Regions from separate parts of the Streptomyces sp. NPDC020379 genome, predicted to be linked through region 2. Evidence: riboswitches for the same ligand, from Rfam matches in the RefSeq annotation. Region 2 holds a riboswitch; each other region holds the start of a gene.
What was found. A riboswitch is a leader RNA that binds a small molecule or an ion and turns the genes downstream of it on or off. The one in region 2 is predicted to bind cobalamin.

Region 1: another riboswitch for cobalamin. It lies ahead of ACH427_RS09535 (HoxN/HupN/NixA family nickel/cobalt transporter); the one in region 2 lies ahead of ACH427_RS00315 (cobalamin biosynthesis protein).
Region 3: another riboswitch for cobalamin. It lies ahead of ACH427_RS08580 (CoA-acylating methylmalonate-semialdehyde dehydrogenase); the one in region 2 lies ahead of ACH427_RS00315 (cobalamin biosynthesis protein).
Region 4: another riboswitch for cobalamin. It lies ahead of ACH427_RS17840 (ribonucleoside-diphosphate reductase subunit alpha); the one in region 2 lies ahead of ACH427_RS00315 (cobalamin biosynthesis protein).

What each region holds. Positions count from the first base shown of each region.
Region 1 covers NZ_JBIRVR010000005.1:320,811-325,406, forward strand. Annotated here, with positions in the region: gene ACH427_RS09530 (amino acid permease) at 1-1,464, opposite strand, end outside; cobalamin riboswitch at 1,642-1,861, shown strand; gene ACH427_RS09535 (HoxN/HupN/NixA family nickel/cobalt transporter) at 1,881-3,023, shown strand; gene ACH427_RS09540 (NAD-dependent epimerase/dehydratase family protein) at 3,106-4,155, shown strand; gene ACH427_RS09545 (YidB family protein) at 4,228-4,596, shown strand, end outside.
Region 2 covers NZ_JBIRVR010000001.1:53,763-58,358, reverse strand. Annotated here, with positions in the region: gene ACH427_RS00320 (cobyric acid synthase) at 1-791, opposite strand, end outside; gene ACH427_RS00315 (cobalamin biosynthesis protein) at 821-1,807, opposite strand; cobalamin riboswitch at 1,929-2,059, opposite strand; gene ACH427_RS00310 (hypothetical protein) at 2,331-2,543, opposite strand; gene ACH427_RS00305 (anion permease) at 2,556-3,800, opposite strand; gene ACH427_RS00300 (class II aldolase/adducin family protein) at 3,908-4,596, shown strand, end outside.
Region 3 covers NZ_JBIRVR010000005.1:97,924-102,519, reverse strand. Annotated here, with positions in the region: gene aceA (isocitrate lyase) at 1-872, opposite strand, end outside; gene ACH427_RS08585 (short-chain fatty acyl-CoA regulator family protein) at 1,252-2,655, shown strand; cobalamin riboswitch at 2,739-2,917, shown strand; gene ACH427_RS08580 (CoA-acylating methylmalonate-semialdehyde dehydrogenase) at 3,148-4,596, shown strand, end outside.
Region 4 covers NZ_JBIRVR010000012.1:130,658-135,253, forward strand. Annotated here, with positions in the region: gene ACH427_RS17835 (ribonucleotide-diphosphate reductase subunit beta) at 1-15, opposite strand, end outside; gene ACH427_RS17840 (ribonucleoside-diphosphate reductase subunit alpha) at 15-2,393, opposite strand; cobalamin riboswitch at 2,550-2,691, opposite strand; gene mctP (monocarboxylate uptake permease MctP) at 3,203-4,596, opposite strand, start outside.

The DNA.
Region 1 (4,596 bases), on a different contig from region 2:
ACCGTCGGGGTCGGCGCCCGCGCCTGGGTCGGGCGCGGGCAGGTACTCCTCGGAGATCTCGCGCGGGCCGAACGGCCACACCTTCTCGTGGCGCGCCCAGAGCACAAAGGCCACACAGCCCGCGGCCACCCAGGCGAGCGACCATTCGATGGGGTGCCGGCCGGGGGAGTTCTTGTCCGCGTAGCCGTAGATCACCAGCCAGCCCACGAGCGCCACCAGACTCGGCAGCGGGTAGAGCCACATGCGGTACGGGCGGAGCAGCCCCGGCTGCCGGCGGCGCAGCACCGACACCGCCACCACCTGGGCCAGTGCCTGGACGATCACCATCACGGTCGTGAGCAGCTGGATCAGCGTGGTGAGGTCCGTATGACGGCCGATCAGGAAGCCGATGCCGGTGATGACCCCCATCGACGCCAGGCTCAGCACGGGGAAGTGGTGGCGCGGGTGCAGGCGTCCGAAGGAGCGGAAGAAGACCTTGTCCCGCGCGGCGTCGTAGGGCACGCGGGAGCCGCCGAGGAGGCCGGTGAGGACGGAGGCGACGGCCGTGAGGAGGATCAGCGCCGTGACCGTCCGGGCCGCGCCCTTGCCCCAGGCCGTCTCCAGGACCGCGGAGGCCACGGAGGAGTGCGCGGTGGAGTTCTCGTCGAGCATCTGCTTCCAGTCGACGACCCCCAGCGTGCCGATCTGGAGCAGCAGATAGATCGCCATGATGCCGAGGATGGAGTAGATGATGGCGCGCGGCATCGTGCGCCCGGGGTTCTTGATCTCCGCGCCCATGTAGGCGGCGGTGTTGTAACCGAGGTAGTCGTAGATGCCGATGGTCAGGCCCGCCGCGAAGCCGATCCAGAAGTGATTGGTCGTCAGCTCGAAGGCGTGGGCCGGGTAGGTGAAGGCGCGGTGGGGGCTGAAGTGGGTGAACGCCGCGACGATGACGAGGACGACCGAGGCGATCATCACCGCCCACAGCACCACGGTGAGCCGCGCGATGTTCTCGACCCGCCGCCACAGCGCCGCGACGATGGCCACGATGACCGCGAGCCCCACGAGGTCCCCGGCGGTCTGTCCCATGCCCGGCCACAGATAGCCGAGATACTGCACGAAGCCGATGATCCCCGTCGACATGCCGAGCGGGATGAACAGCATGGCCGTCCACACGAACAGGAACGGCATCAGCTTCCCGCTGCGGTACTGGAACGCCTGCCGCAGATACACGTAACTGCCGCCCGCCCCCGGCAGCGATGCCCCCAGCTCCGCCCAGATCAGCCCGTCGGCGAGCGCCAGCAGTGCGCCCGCGACGAATCCGATCACCGCCTGCGGGCCGCCGAACGCCGTCACCATCAGGGGGATGGTGACGAAGGGTCCGATACCGCACATCTGGCTCATGTTGATGGTGGTGGCCTGGAACAGCCCGATCCGGCGTACGAATCCGACCCGGTGCTCCGGTCCCTGCCCGGTGTCCGCCATGGGTGTGCCCTCTCTCTGCCGGACGGGGTGACCCGTCAACTGCACTGGTAGCACCGGCCCGCGGGGCACGTCCAGCATCGGCGCTCCGGAACGGCGGGCGGGCCGTGAAAGCCCCGAGGAAGCTGTTGCCTGGCTATGGCAACTGCCACTTCTTTGCCACTTGTGCCGGTCAGGGCGTTAAGGTGGCCCGGCCGTGGTGCTCGGGAAGACCGGTGACGGACCCTCGTGGTCCCACCCCGGAGCGGCCCTCGCCACTGTGATCGGGGAGTTACCGTCCCGTTCCGCGCGCCTCCCACGGGCGCGTGGAGCCACTGGCCGCAGCCGGCTGCCGGGAAGGCAGGGGCGGGCGCGAGCGAACCCGTAAGCCAGGAGACCGGCCACGGCATCTCACGAGAAGATCCACGAGGTGCTGGAGCGTGACCCGCAAGATGACCCTGCCCACCCGAACCCCCGCCGGGCCCGCGGCCGGCGGCCCGCCCGCCTTCCGCTGGCGCCGCCAGGACACCGTCCGCACCGCCGGCCTCCTGGGCGTCATAGCCGCCCTGCACGTCGTCGCCTTCGGCGTGCTCTACCTGCTCGTCGTCCCCGACCACTACACCGTGGACTCCAAGGTCTACGGTGTCGGGCTCGGCGTCACCGCCTACACCCTCGGCATGCGGCACGCCTTCGACGCCGACCACATCGCCGCCATCGACAACACCACCCGCAAGCTGATGGCCGACGGCAAGCGCCCGGTCTCGGTCGGCTTCTGGTTCGCCCTCGGCCACTCCAGTGTGGTTGTCGTCATGGCGGCGCTGGTGGCGGGCGGCACTCAGCTCGCCGGGAAGCTGATGGACGAGGACTCCACCACCCACCAGACCCTCGGCGTCGTCGGCACGTCGGTCTCCGGCGGCTTCCTCTACCTCATCGCCGCCCTCAACCTCGTCGCCCTCGCGGGCATCCTGCGCATCTTCCGCGCGATGCGCGAGGGCCGTTACGACGAGGCCGAGCTGGAGCAGCACCTGGACTCGCGCGGCTTCATGAACCGCGTCCTCGGCCGCTTCACCCGCTCCATCACCCGCCCGGGCCAGATGTACCCCCTGGGCTTCCTCTTCGGCCTCGGCTTCGACACGGCCACCGAGGTCACCCTCATGGTGATGGCGGGCAGCGGCGCGGCCGCCGGGCTGCCCTGGTACGCGATCCTGTGCCTGCCGCTGCTGTTCGCCGCCGGGATGAGCCTCTTCGACACCCTCGACGGCACGTTCATGAACTTCGCCTACCAGTGGGCGTTCTCCAACCCCGTCCGCAAGGTCTACTACAACCTCACCATCACCGGCCTGTCGATCGCCGTGGCCTTCCTCATCGGCACCATCGAGCTGGTCACCGTGCTGCACGACAAGCTCGGCATGAACGACGGGGTCACCGGCTGGATCTCCGGCCTCAACCTCGACAACGTCGGCTTCGTCATCGTCGGCCTCTTCGTGGTGGTCTGGGCGGCGGCGCTCGCCTACTGGCGGTTCGGCAAGGTCGAGCAGCGCTGGGCGGCGCGCGCGGCCACGGCCACGAGCGAGACGGGCTGACGGCCGGCGCGGTTCTTACGGACCGGTGACGGGGCGGCGCCGGAACGGGCGCCCCGCGGCCCGCGCCCCTAACGTCGAGGCCATGCGCGTACTCGTCACCGGAGGCGCGGGCTTCATCGGCTCGCACATCGTCACCGCACTCACCGACCGCGGCCACCGGCCCGTCGTCCTCGACGCCCTGCTGCCCGCGGCCCACCCCGAGGCACCGCCCCGGCCCGCCGGCGTCGAGTGGACCGGCGCCGACCTCCGCGACCGCGCGGCCGTGGCCGGTGCGCTGCCCGGCATCGACGCCGTCTGCCACCAGGCCGCGATGGTCGGCCTCGGCAAGGACTTCGCCGACGCGCCCGCCTACGTGGGCTGCAACGACCTCGGCACGGCCGTGCTCCTCGCGGAGATGGCCGCCGCGGGCGTACGCCGCCTGGTCCTCGCCGGCTCCATGGTCGTCTACGGCGAGGGCCACTACGTGTGCCCCCGGCACGGCGTGGTGCGCCCCGGCCCGAGGGCGGCCGCGGACCTCGACGCCGGGCACTACGAACCCCACTGCCCGCGCTGCGGCCGGGAACTGACGCCGGGCCTCGTCGACGAGGACGCGCCCGCCGACCCCCGCAACGTCTACGCGACGACCAAGCTGGCCCAGGAACACCTGGCCGCCGCCTGGGCCCGCGCCACCGGCGGCACGGCGGTGTCCCTGCGCTACCACAACGTCTACGGCCCCGGCATGCCCCGCGACACCCCGTACGCGGGCGTCGCCTCCTTCTTCCGCTCCTCGCTCGCCCGCGGCGAGGGCCCCCGCGTCTTCGAGGACGGCCGCCAGCGGCGCGACTTCGTGCACGTACGGGACGTGGCCGCGGCGAACGCCCTAGCCCTGGAACACCTCGACAGCCGCCCCGCGGGCACCCTGCGCGCATACAACTGCGGCAGCGACACCCCGCACACCATCGGCGAGATGGCCGCCACCCTGGCCGCCGCGCACGGCGGACCGGCGCCCGTCGTCACGGGCGAGTACCGGCTCGGCGACGTCCGCCACATCACCGCGTCGTCGCGGCGCCTGCGCGAGGAGCTGGGCTGGCGCGCCGAGGTCGGTTTCACGGAAGGAATGGCCGAGTTCGCGCGGGCGCCGCAGCGCGCCTGACCATGGCTGCGTACGAGTGAACATCCCGTCATCCCGGGCCGGATCCGCCGTCCCGGGATAGATGGATGGCATATCGGTGCGCTTCCGGGAAAGGCGGCAGACATGGCGGACAACGATCTGGGGACCCTGCTCGGCGGGCTGCTCGGCGGCAGCAAGGAAGGCTCTCTGCTGGGCTCGCTGCTCGGCGCGCTCGGCAGCGGGGGAGGGGAGTCGCTCTCCGGCCTGTTGCAGCAGCTCCAGGAGGGCGGTCTCGGCGGCAAGACCGATTCCTGGGTGGGCACCGGGCCCAACGCGGAGCTCAGCGGCCCGGAAGTGGCGCAGGCCCTGCCCTATCAGGCGCTCGACCACGTCGCCCAGAAGGCGGGCGTCACCCCGGAGGAAGCGGCGGACCAGCTGGCCCGGGTGATTCCGCGGGCGGTCGACAAACTGACCCCCGGGGGT
Region 2 (4,596 bases):
ACCGACTCGCGCACCGCACCGCGCATCGACACCCGCAGGCCGTCCTCCTCGTCGATGCCGAGGCCGTGGGCGAAGGGCAGCACGCCGACCGTGGGCCGTCCGGTCAGGTCCCGCAGCATCTCCAGGCCGGGCTCCAGCAGCGTCACGTCACCCCGGAACTTGTTGACCAGATAGCCCGCTATGTGCGCCTGGTCCTCGCGGGACAGCAGCGCCGTCGTGCCGAAGAACGACGCGAACACCCCGCCCCTGTCGATGTCCCCGACCACGACGACGGGCAGCCGCGCCGCCCGGGCTATGCCCATGTTGACGATGTCGGTGCGCCGCAGGTTGATCTCGGCGGGGCTGCCCGCGCCCTCGCAGATCACGGCGTCGTGGGTGCGCCGCAGCTCCTCCAGGCACTCGGTCACCGTGCCGAACAGCCGCTCCTGGCGCCCCCAGTGCCGGGTCCCCCCGGGGGACGACCCCTCGGGCGCCCCGAAATACCCGCGCGCGCTGAGCTCGCCCACCGGCTTGCCCATCAGCACCACCTGGCTGCTGCGGTCACTGCCGGGCTTGAGCAGCACGGGGTTCATCAGGGCCGACGGCTCCACCCGGGCCGCGGCGGCCTGCATGGCCTGCGCGCGGCCTATCTCCGCGCCCTCGCGGGTCACGAAGGAGTTGAGCGACATGTTCTGTGCCTTGAACGGCGCGACCTTGACGCCCTTGCGGACCAGCCACCGGCAGATCCCGGCGGTCACCACGCTCTTGCCCGCGTCCGAGGTCGTCCCGGCCACGAGCAGGCCCCCGCCCAGCGGGCCCGTCGGCCCGCCCTTGTCCGCTGTCACCGGTTCCTCCTCGTAAGGCGATCTGGGGAAAGGCTGCCCGCCGCGCGGCCCCGGGAGACGGCGGCCCGCACCCCGATCGCGACGCCCAGCGCCAGCAGCGACACCCGCCGGGAGAGGCGCACGGCGCGCTCGATGTCGGCGGCCTCCACCGGGCGGTTCTCCGCGCCCAGGACGGGGCGGTGCTCGACGCGGCCCTTGTAGGCGAGGGTGCCGCCGAGGCGCACGCCGAGCGCCCCCGCGAACGCGGCTTCCACGGGGCCCGCGTTGGGGCTCGGGTGCCGGGACGCGTCACGCCGGGCCACCCGCCAGGCGCCCCGCGGGTCGGGCCCGGCGAGCACGGCGAGGGCGGCGGTGAGCCGGGCGCCGGGCCAGCCGACGACGTCGTCGAGCCGGGCCGAGGCCCAGCCGAAGCGGCGGTAGCGGGGCGACTTGTGGCCCACCATGGCGTCCAGGGTGTTGACGGCACGGAAACCGGCCAGCCCCGCAACACCGCCCAGCGCACCCCATACGAGGGCGCCCACGACGGCGTCGGAGGTGTTCTCCGCGACGGACTCCACGACGGCGCGGGCCAGCTGCGGACCGTCCAGCGCCTCGGGGTCGCGCCCGCACAGATGGGGCAGCCGCTCCCGGGCGACCTCCAGGTCACCCACGGCGAGCGCGCCCCCGATGGCGCGGGCCTCACGGCCCAGCGAGGTGCCGCCGAGCACAGCCCAGGTGGTGGCGGCGGTCAGGGCGATCGTGGCGGCGGGGGAGGGGCGTACGGCACGGGCCAGCACTCCGGCGGCGGCCACGGTGCCGCCCGCGCACAGCAGCGTGTGCAGGGCGCCGTGACCGCGGTGGTCGCGCCACAGCCGCTGTTCCACGGCCTGCGCGGCACGTCCGAAGGCGGCCACGGGATGGCCGTGGCGGGGGTCGCCGAGAGCGAGGTCGCCGAGAAAGCCGAGCGTGGCACCGCACGCGAAACCGAGGTGATCGGCGCGCATCGGATCAGACCGCCGTCGCGTGGTACCTGGATCCGCGGGAACGGGACGGTCGGCGGCAGCCGGACATGGCGATGTGTCCTCACTCAGGGTCCGCGCCCTGGCTCGACGTGACCGGCGACCAGAGTCTCCTGGCTCCCGGATCGACGCCGCCCCGGCCTTCCCGCCCGCGCGTGCGGGCCGTGGCACTCCGATGGGGGAGACGCTCCCCGGTGACAGTGGCGGGACCGCGCCGGACTCGCACCGGCTTCCTCTGCTGTCGCCGTTTGGCCCCGGAAGTCCACCATGGGGTGTGAACGGGCGTCAACTTCCCTCTGGACGGGTTCGCTGCGCTCTACCGGGCGGATTGTTGCCGGGTGCGGGTCGCTGGCGCCTGCGGCGGGCTTTTTCCTCAAACGCCGGACAGGCTGAGTATCAGCCTGTCCGGCGTTTGAGGACAACGCGCGAAGCGTGTTGCCGGGGGTCCGGGGGCGTGCCCCCGGTTTCGGGAAGGGGCGGGGCCGGGGAACAAATCCCGCTCCCCCGCCTACCCCACGATCAAAAAGATCCCGTACCCCACAGCCGCCGCGCACAGCGCGAAGCACGCGTACGCCCCGGACCGCGCCAGAACCCGCGGAGCCGCGCCGCCCGCAGGGCGCGACGTGCCCACGATCCCGAGCGTGAAGACGCCGACCAATCCGACGGTCACCACGACGCTGACGCCGAAGACCTGACCGAGAGCTGCCCAGTCGATGTGCATGGTGTGGATTCCTTAGCTCGCCGCGGCGGCGGGGGCGCGCCCGGCTTCGGGGGAGACGGCGACCACCGGGGCGGCGGTCACGGGGCCGGCCGGCGGCGGGGCGACGGCCTGGAGCGCGGCGGTGACCACCCCGGCCGGCTCCGCCGTTTCCGGCTGGACCTCGTTGACGCTGTCGTGGGTGACCGGCTTGCGGCGGGAAGCGGCGTAGATCGCGCCGCACACCAGCAGGCCGAGCACGGCGACGGTGGTGACGCCCCAGTCGCCCTGGTCGGCGAGGAACGCGGCGCCACCGGCGACGATGCCCGCGGCCGGGAGCGTCAGGCACCAGGCGACGGCCATCCGGCCCGCGGTCGACCAGCGCACCACGCCGCCCTTGCGGCCGAGGCCGGAGCCCATGATCGCGCCGGAGCAGACCTGGGTGGTGGAGAGGGCGAAGCCGATGTGCGAGGAGGCGAGGATCACGGTCGCGGCGCCGGTCTGGGCGGCGAAGCCCTGCGGCGGCTGGATGTCGGTGAGGCCCTTGCCGAGCGTACGGATGATGCGCCAGCCGCCCAGGTACGTACCGAGCGCGATGGCCAGGCCCGCGGAGACGATGACCCACAGCGGCGGGTCGGAGTGCGGGGCGACGACGCCGCCGGTCACGAGCGCGAGGGTGATGACACCCATCGTCTTCTGCGCGTCGTTGGTGCCGTGGGCGAGGGAGACCAGGGCGGCCGAGGCGATCTGCCCGGCGCGGTAGCCCTTGGCGGTCTCCTTCTCCTCGCGGCCCTTGGCGAGCCGGTAGGTGAGCCGGGTGGCGACCATGGCGGCGATGCCCGCCACGATGGGCGCCGCGACGGCCGGGATGAGGACCTTCATGACGACCTTGTCGGCGTTCACCGCGTTGAAACCGACGGACACGACGGTCGCGCCGATCAGGCCGCCGAAGAGGGCGTGGGAGGAGCTGGAGGGCAGGCCGGCCAGCCACGTCAGCAGGTTCCAGACGATCGCGCCGATCAGCCCCGCGAAGATCACTTCGGGTCTGATCCCGGCACTCTCGTCGATGATGCCCCCGGAGATGGTCTTGGCGACCTCGACGGACAGGAACGCGCCGACGAGGTTGAGAACCGCCGACATCGCCACCGCGACCTTGGGCTTGAGCGCCCCGGTGGAGATGGTGGTGGCCATGGCGTTGGCCGTGTCGTGGAAGCCGTTCGTAAAGTCGAACACCAAGGCCGTGACGATCACGATCCCGATGAGAAGCGTGATGTGTTCCATTCACCCAGGCAATCAGCTCGATGGTCAGTACAGCGGTGACCGTAAAGACCCTGGGTGAACGGAAGGTGAACTGGGTCAGACCGAGTGGTGACGCGAACCGGAGGCGGATGGCGATGCGCATATCGAACACAGCACAGGGTGACGACGGCGGCACGAGCGACGACATCGCGCGGACCTGGGCCGAGGTCGTGGCCACCGCCCGCCGCACCGTGGCGGACGGACTGGTGGTCGGCACCTCCGGCAACGTCTCCGCGAGGGTCGGCGATGTCGTTCTTGTCACGCCCACCGGCGTCCCGTACGACCGGCTCCGCCCCGAGGACGCGGTCGGCGTCGACCTCGACGGCCGCCAGGTCCTCGGCGAGCTGACCCCCACCAGCGAGCTCCCCATGCACCTGGCCGTCTACCGCTCCACCGGCGCGGCGGCCGTCGTGCACACCCACGCCGTCCACGCGACGGCGGCCGCGGGCCTGGTCGACGAGCTGCCGCTGGTCCACTACATGGCGGGGGCGCTGGGCGGTCCGGTGAGGGTCGCCGACTACGCGCTCTACGGCACGGACGAACTCGCCCGCAACATGCTCCGGGCCCTGGAGGGCCGCACGGGCTGCCTCCTGCGGAACCACGGCACGGTCGTCCACGGCGCGACCCTCGACGAGGCGTACGACCGGACCGCTCAGCTGGAGTGGATGTGCCGGGTGTGGCTGACGTCGGCGGCGGTGCCGGGGGGTGGGCCGGCGCTGCTGACTCTCCCGCAACTCGACGAGGCGATGGGGAAGCTCCGGGGGTACGGGCAGGGGAA
Region 3 (4,596 bases), on a different contig from region 2:
TGGGCCAGGTCCGGGGTGCCGGTCTCCACCCAGATGAGGTCGGCGTAGGGGGCGTAGGCCAGGCCGCGGGCGATGACGGGGGCCATGCCGTTCTCGACCCGGTAGAAGCCCTCGGCGGTGCGCTCCCCGGTGACGAAGCGGGCGTCGCGCTCGTCCACGTCGCTGGTCAGCAGGTTCGCGGCCAGCGCGTCGGTACGGGCCACGATGAGGGTGGGCACGTCCGCGATGTCGGCGGCGAGCCGGGCGGCGTTGAGGGTGCGGATGTGCTGGGCGGTGGGGACGAGCACCTTGCCGCCGAGGTGGCCGCACTTCTTCTCGGAGGCGAGCTGGTCCTCGTAGTGGATGCCGGCCGCACCGGCGGCGATCATCGCCTTGGTGAGTTCGAAGGCGTTGAGGGGCCCGCCGAAGCCGGCCTCGGCGTCGGCGACGATCGGGGCCAGCCAGTCGGTGGCGTCCGTGCCGCCCTCCGCGGTGGCGATCTGGTCGGCTCGCAGCAGGGCGTTGTTGATCCTGCGGACCACCTGCGGCACGGAGTTGACCGGGTAGAGGCTCTGGTCGGGGTAGGTGTGGCCGGCCTGGTTGGCGTCGGCGGCGACCTGCCAGCCGGAGAGGTAGATGGCCTGCAGTCCGGCCTTGACCATCTGCACGGCCTGGCCGCCGGTGAGTGCGCCGAGGGCGTGCACGTAGTCGCGCTCGTGCAGCTGCCGCCACAGGCGCTCGGCCCCGCGGCGGGCCAGGGTGTGCTCCTCGCGGACGCTGCCGGACAGCCGGATCACGTCCTCGGCGCCGTAGGTCCGCTCGATGCCCTTCCAGCGCGGGTCCGTCGCCCACCGCTCCGCCAGTGCTTCCGCCGCCGTCCGTGCCTGAGCCATGATCGTCTCCCGCTGTCGCGTTCCGTCAATTCTGCGAAGGGGAATCGCTCCCCTTCGGGTGCGGCCCGCCGTGCCCTCGACCATGCGCGAAGGCCGCGTGCTGATGGCGGTCGGGCTGCCGGAAGTGCCGGGATCTCCGACGTCAGGGCATGAATCAGGCCCGGTTCCGGTTCTCCGCCGTGGTTCCGGCGGGCCGCGTTACGACTCTGGCAGTGGCACTGAGTGCCATCAACCGTGGCTCTTTGCCAACTGTTGCAAATCTTTTCGGCGCGTTCTGCCAAGTCTGCGAAGGTTCGCTTCCGTGCCTCCCGTGCATAGACTCGCCGCCATACAGGACGTGAGCGAGCTTTGGATCCTCGACGGCGGACGGGAGACGGCGGTGAGCAAGACCTATGCCGGAGCCCGGCTGCGGAGGCTGCGGGAGGAGCGGCGGCTCAGTCAGGCCGAGTTCGCCCACGTCCTGGCCATCTCCCCCAGCTACCTCAATCAGATGGAGCACGACTCCCGGCCACTGACGGTCCCCGTACTGCTGCGCCTGACCGAGGCGTTCGGCGTGGAACCCGGGTTCTTCTCCGGGCTCGACACCACCCGGGTCCTGGCCGACCTTCGGGAGGCGCTGGCCGACGAGATCGCCGACGCCCGCATCTCGCCGGTTGACCTGTCAGAACTCGCCTCCCGCCTGCCGGCTGTCGCGGACGTCCTGCTCGATCTGAGCCGCCGCAACCAGACGTTGACCGAGCGCCTGGCCGAGGCCGCGGACAACCGGCGCGGCGCGGCGGCCCCGCCCGCGCCCCGGGCTCCGCACGAGGAGATCCGGGAGTTCTTCTACCGCCGCCGGAACTACCTCCACGACCTCGACCTGGCCGCCGAGAACCTGGCGACCGACCTCGGCATCCGCCCCGGCGGAGTCCTGACCGCGCTGTCCGCCCGGCTCACCGACAAGCACGCCGTGCGGCTCGCCACGGACTCCGACCAGTTGCACCACTACGACCCCTCGCGCCGGACCCTGCATCTGTCCAGCCGGCTGCGCCCCGGCCAGCGGGCCTTCCGGATGGCCACCCAACTGGCCCTGCTCGAACTCTCCCCGGAGCTCTCCGCGCTCGCCTCGGAGGACTACGACCAGACCTCCCCCACCTGGCGACTCGCACGCATCGGCATCGCGAACTACGTCGCCGCCGCGCTGATCCTCCCCTACCGCGCCTTCCACGCGGCGGCGGAGGAGATGCGCTACGACATCGAACGCCTCACCGACCACTTCGGGGTCGGCTACGAGACCGTCTGCCACCGCCTCAGCACCCTCCAGCGCCCTCACCTGCGCGGCGTGCCGTTCTCCTTCGTCCGCGTCGACCGCGCCGGCAACATGTCCAAGCGCCAGTCCGCCACCGGCTTCCACTTCTCCCGCGCCGGCGGCACCTGCCCCCTGTGGAACGTCTACGAGGCATTCACCACTCCCGGCCGCATCCAGGTGCAGATCGCGGCCATGCCCGACGGACAGCGCTACCTGTGGACCGCCCGCACCGTCACCCGGCAGCGCGGCGGCTGGGGCGAGCCGGGCAAGACGTACGCCATCGGACTGGGCTGCGAGATCCGGCACGCCGCCCGGCTCGTCTACTCCGACGGCCTCGACCTCGACAACGCCTCCGCCGCCACCCCCATCGGCATGGGCTGCCGCGTCTGCGAACGCCTCGAATGCCCGCAGCGGGCCGTACCGCCGCTGGGCCGGCCACTGGCCATCGACGAGAACAGCAGCACATTCGTGCCCTACCCCGTGGCCGAGCGGTAATACGGAGGGGGCGCACGGAACGACGGGCCTTGCCCATGCACAGGACGGCAGGGCGACGAGGCTGGACTTACTAGGACGTCCAACTATATCTTCGTGACCAAGGCCCGCGGTGCAGGGAAGCCGGTGTGAATCCGGCACGGTCCCGCCACTGTGACCGGGAAGTGTGCCGTCCAGAGCACGCCACTGACGCGACGCGTCGGGAAGGCGGGCGGCATGCGGTGATCCGGGAGTCAGGATACCGGCCGCGGGGTGTTCCGTGTTGTCCACGAGGATGGAGCAGACACGCATGGCACCGGTCCGTACCCACGACCCTGGTGATCCGGCGGGGCACGCACGCATGTCCGCTTACGCGTAACGCGTTCTCGTGACGCTCCGACGGCTTTCGAGCCTTCGCGTCCCACGGCAGCCGCACGCGACGCACCTCACCCGGTGCCGTCGCCGGCCGGCCGTGCCATCCCCGGATCTCATCCGACCTGACGAGAGCAGGCTTCCATGGTCCGCGAACTGACACACTTCATCGCCGGCAAGCACACCCCGGGGGCGTCGGGGCTCTTCACCGACGTGTACGACCCCAACACCGGCGCCGTACAGGCCCGGGTGCCCCTGGCCGGGCGCGAGGACACCGCGGCCGCGATCGCCGACGCGGCGGCCGCGCAGCCGGAGTGGGGCGAGTGGAACCCGCAGCGCCGCGCCCGCGTCCTGCTGAGGTTCCTGCAGCTGATCGAGGGCGAACGGGAGGCGCTCGCCCGCCTGTTGTCCGCCGAGCACGGCAAGACGATCGCCGACGCCCACGGCGACATCCAGCGCGGCCTGGAGGTCGTCGAGTTCGCCGCGGGCATCCCGCACCTGCTCAAGGGCGAGTTCACGGACAACGCGGGCACCGGCATCGACGTCCACTCGCTGCGCGGCCCCCTCGGCGTCACCGCCGGGATCACCCCCTTCAACTTCCCCGCGATGATCCCGCTGTGGAAGGCCGCGCCCGCGATCGCCTGCGGGAACACGTTCGTCCTCAAGCCCTCCGAGCGCGCCCCGTCCGTGCCGCTGCGGCTCGCGGAGCTCTTCCTCGAGGCGGGGCTGCCCCCGGGCGTGCTCAACGTGGTCAACGGTGGCAAGGAAGCCGTCGACACCCTGCTGGAGGACCCCAGGGTCCAGGCGATCGGCTTCGTCGGATCCACCCCGGTCGCGGCGCACATCTACGCCACCGCCGCCGCCCACGGCAAGCGCGCCCAGTGCTTCGGCGGCGCCAAGAACCACATGGTCATCATGCCGGACGCCGACCTCGACCAGGCCGCGGACGCCCTGATCGGCGCCGGGTACGGGTCGGCGGGCGAGCGCTGCATGGCGATCTCCGTCGCCGTCCCCGTCGGCGAGGAGACCGCCGACGCCCTGGTCGCCAAGCTCAAGGAGCGCATCGGCGCGCTGCGCATCGGCCGCTCCGACGACCCGGACGCCGACTTCGGCCCGCTGGTGAGCCGGGACGCGCTCGACCGCGTGCGCCGCTACGTGGACATCGGCACCACGGAGGGCGCCGAACTGGTCGTCGACGGGCGCGACTTCGTCCTCCCGGGCCACGAGAACGGCTTCTTCGCCGGGGCCACGCTCTTCGACCGCGTCTCCACCGGCATGCGCGTCTACCGGGAGGAGATCTTCGGCCCGGTCCTCTGCGTCGTCCGCGCCGCCGACTACGAGGAGGCCCTGCGGCTGCCCAGCGAGCACCCGTACGGCAACGGCGTGTCCCTCTTCACCCGGGACGGGGACACCGCCCGCGACTTCACCCGGCGGGTGAACACCGGCATGGTCGGCGTCAACGTGCCCATCCCCGTACCGGTGGCTTACCACACCTTCGGCGGCTGGAAGCGCTCCGGCTTCGGCGACCTCAACCAGCACGGCCCGGACGCGATCCGCTTCTACACCCGTACGAAGACCGTCACCTCGCGCTGG
Region 4 (4,596 bases), on a different contig from region 2:
CTCGGTGGAGCTCATTACTGGCAGGCCTCGCAGGACTCGGGGTTCTCAAGGGAGCAGGCGACGGCGTCCGCGTCCGGGGTGGCCTGCTGTACGGGGATGGTGGCGGCGGCACCGGCGGAGCGCGCGATCCGGGTGGCCGGGCGCGAGCGCAGGTAGTACGTCGTCTTGATGCCCTGCTTCCAGGCGTACGCGTACATCGAGCTGAGCTTGCCGATGGTGGGCGACGCCATGAAGAGGTTCAGCGACTGGCTCTGGTCCAGGTACGGCGTACGCGCCGCGGCCATGTCGATCAGGAAGCGCTGCGGGATCTCCCAGGCGGTGCGGTAGAGGTCGCGCACCTCCTGGGGGATCCACTGCATGTCCTGGATCGAGCCGTTGGCGTCGGTCATCGCGTCGCGGGTGGTGCGGTCCCACACGCCGAGCTTCTTCAGGTCCTCCACCAGATAGGTGTTGACCTGGAGGAACTCCCCGCTGAGCGTCTCGCGCTTGAAGAGGTTGGAGACCTGCGGCTCGATGCACTCGTAGACGCCCGCGATGGACGCGATGGTGGCCGTCGGCGCGATCGCCAGCAGCAGCGAGTTGCGCATGCCGACCTGGGCGATGCGGGCGCGCAGCGCCTCCCAGCGGTCGGCCCAGCGCTGCTCGGCGTTCGGGTAGTGGTCGGGGTGCAGCACGCCGCGGGCGGTGCGGGTCGCGGACCAGGCCGGGTGCGGGCCGTGCCGCTCGGCGAGATCGGCGGACGCCTCGTAGGCCGCGAGCATGATGCGCTCGGAGATCCGGGTGGACAGCTCCTTCGCCTCGGGGGAGTCGAAGGGCAGCCGGAGCCGGAAGAAGACGTCCTGGAGACCCATCAGGCCCAGGCCCACCGGGCGCCAGCGGCTGTTGGAGTTGCCGGCCTGCTCGGTCGGGTAGAAGTTGATGTCCACGACGCGGTCGAGGAACGTCACGGCCGTACGGACCGTACGGTCGAGCTTCTCCCAGTCCATCTCGCCGTCGGTACCCAGGTGCTGCGCCAGGTTGACCGAGCCGAGGTTGCAGACCGCCGTCTCGCCGTCGTCCGTGACCTCGAGGATCTCGGTGCACAGGTTCGAGGAGTGGACGACCTTGCCGGGCTCGGCGGTCTGGTTCGCGGTGCGGTTGGACGCGTCCTTGAAGGTCATCCAGCCGTTGCCGGTCTGCGCGAGGGTGCGCATCATCCGGGAGTACAGCACGCGCGCCGGGATCTGCCGGACGGCCTTGCCCTCGGCCTCGGCCTTGCGGTACGCGGCGTCGAACTCGTCGCCCCACAGGTCGACCAGCTCGGGCGTGTCGGCCGGGGAGAACAGCGACCAGTCGGCGTCCGCCTCGACGCGGCGCATGAACTCGTCCGGGATCCAGTGCGCGGTGTTGAGGTTGTGCGTGCGGCGGGCCTCCTCACCGGTGTTGTCGCGGAGCTCCAGGAACTCCTCGATGTCCGCGTGCCACGTCTCCAGGTAGACACAGGCCGCGCCCTTGCGCCGGCCGCCCTGGTTGACCGCCGCGACGGAGGCGTCGAGCGTGCGCAGGAACGGCACGATGCCGTTGGAGTGCCCGTTGGTGCCCCGGATCAGCGAGCCGCGCGAGCGGATGCGGCTGTAGGACAGGCCGATGCCGCCGGCGTGCTTCGACAGGCGCGCCACCTGGTGGTAGCGGTCGTAGATCGAGTCCAGCTCGTCCAGCGGCGAGTCCAGCAGATAGCAGGACGACATCTGCGGGTGGCGGGTGCCGGAGTTGAAGAGCGTGGGGGAGGAGGGGAGGTACGACAGGGTGCTCGTCAGCCCGTAGAGCTCGGCGACGTCCTCCAGGGCCCGCACCGAGTGGTCCTCGGCCAGGCCGCAGGCCACGCGCAGCAGGAAGTGCTGCGGGGTCTCGATGACCTGCCGGGTGATCGGGTGGCGCAGCAGGTAGCGGCTGTGCAGGGTGCGCAGGCCGAAGTAGCCGAAGCGGTCGTCGGCGCCGTCGGCGAGCGCCTTCTCGACGAGCTCGTCGAGGCGCGCGGCGTGGGTCGCCACGAAGGCGGCGGTGTCGTCGGCGATCAGGCCCTCGCGGTGGCCGGTCGCGACGGACGCGGAGAAGGAGACGGCGCCCTGTCCGGCGGCCTCCTCGGCGATGGCGAGGGTGAGCAGGCGGGCCGCGAGCTTGGAGTACTCGGGCTCCTCGGCGATCAGGCCGGCGGCGGCCTCGGTGGCCAGGGACCGCAGTTCGGCCTCGTCCGAGCCCGGGTGGCGGCCCCGCAGCGCGGCGGCGGCGACCTTTCCGGGGTCGGTGGCGGACAGATCGGCGGTGAGGTCGGTCAGGGTGCGCAGCAGCGCGGTCCCGGGGCCGCCGGTCGCTTCCGCGGATGCTGAGACCGGATCGGCGGGCGCGATGGTCACTGAGGCTCTCCCTCGCTCGGCAAGGGGCCGGGCGGGTGGCGCGCGACGGGCGCGTACGGGCATGCCTGAGGCATCAGGGCATGCTCGTAGCGTCCATCGGCCCAACCCGCGAGGCCCGGACGAATACAAAACGCCCGGTGCGAGCCGGTGCGGCTCAGCGGTGGGCGTGCTGTCGGCAGGTACTCGGACTCCTGCATGCGTCATTACGGCATACATGCACCGTTGCGGGACAGTTCCGGATTTCCACCGGATTCCCCTGCGACGACAGCGAGGACGAGCATACATCTAGTGCTGGCCGTCGCACGCACCACCACATCTTGTGTCGCGCGGTAATCGCGCGGGTCGGAATGTGCTAACAGGGCCTGCCCGCAAGGGGCATGGCGAAGGGCCGCCACGCGCCCTGTCGGGCGCGCCGCGGCCCTGGGTGGGGCGCGGGGTGGGTGGGGGTGCGGCGGTGCGTCTGGGGGGTGCCTGGGGGTGTCGGCGGGGGCTTTTCCTCTGCCGGGGCGCGTGCCCTGGGTCCCCGGCCGCGAGTTCCGCTGCCTCCCCCCAGACACCTCGTCCGGGGGTGCCCCCAGCGGTGGGAGCGGCCTGCGGACGGGTCCTCAAACGCCGGACGGGCTGGATGTGCGGACCGTAGCCAGCACATTCAGCCCGTTGGGGGCACCTCCCAGCGGTAGCTGGGGGAGATTGAGGACAACGCGCGAAGCGTGTTGCGGGGGTCCGGGGGCTTGCCCCCCACGCGGCGGAGCCGCACATCGATGCGGCCGGGAAGGGACGGGGCAGGGGAACAAAGCCCGCCGCAGGCGTCAGTGGCCCCCTGGTGCCCCCGCCGTCGCGGGAGGCAGTTCCTCCACCACCCCCGGATCACCCACATCCGCCGTGTAATCGGACGCCTTCGTCTCGTCCACCCCGTCCGGGACACCCACCGCCTTGAACACCACCGTGAGCACCACCGCGACAAGCACATTCAGGACGAATGCCGTAAGCCCGATATACCCCTTCTCTCCGATGAATGGAATAAGGTTCGTATTCCCGAAATGGTCCTGAGTCGCACTGGGTGTGTCATATGCCCGCCACGTCCCGTATGCCATGCCGACCGCCCACCCCGCCAGCAGCCCCCACCGGTGGAACCAGCGGGTGAAGAGCCCGCCCACGAGCGCCGGGACGGTCTGGAGGATCCAGATGCCGCCGAGCAGCTGGAAATTGATCGCGACCGTCTTGTCCATCGTCAGGACGAAGACGAGCGCGCCGACCTTCACCAGCAGTGAGGCGAGCTTGGAGACCTTCGCCTCGCGCTCGGGCGAGGCGTCCGGCCGGATGAAGTCCTTGTAGATGTTCCGGGTGAAGAGATTCGCCGCGGCGATGGACATGATGGCCGCCGGCACCAGCGCGCCGATCCCGATCGCCGCGAAGGCGACGCCCGTGAACCAGTCCGGGAACATGTCCTCGAAGAGCTGCGGGATGGCCAGCTGGCCGTTCTTCACCTTGACGCCCGCGGCGATCGCCATGAAGCCGAGCATGGCCAGCAGGCCCAGCATCAGCGAATAGAGCGGCAGGATCGTGGTGTTGCGGCGGATGACGTCGCGGCTCTTGCTGGAGAGGACCGCGGTCACCGAATGCGGATAGAGGAACAGCGCCATCGCCGAACCGAGCGCGAGCGTCGCGTACGCCCATTGCGCGTCCGGACCGCTCACCAGGGAACCGCGCGGTTTGCCCGTCGCCGGATTCTTCTCGGCGAAGGCGTCCCCGGCCTTCGCGAAGATGTGCTCGAAACCCCCCAGCTTGATGGGGATGTAGATGATGGCCACGATGATCACGATGTAGATCAGCGCGTCCTTGACGAAGGCGATCAGCGCGGGAGCCCGCAGTCCGGCCGAATAGGTATAGGCCGCGAGCACGCCGAACGCGATGAGCAGCGGCAGGTCCTTCATGAACCAGTTGGACCCGCCACCGACCCCGAGCACGTCCAGCACGGCCTGAATGCCGACGAGTTGGAGCGCGATGTACGGCATGGTCGCGAGCAGCCCGGTCAGCGCGAGCGCCAGGGAGAGCCCCTTCGACCCGAACCGGCCGCGCACGAAGTCCGAGGACGTCACATAACCGTGCTTGTGCGCCACCGACCAGAGCCGGGGCAGGAAGGTGAACACCAGCGGATAGCACAGGATCGTGTAGGGCACCGCGAAGAATCCCGCGGCGCCGC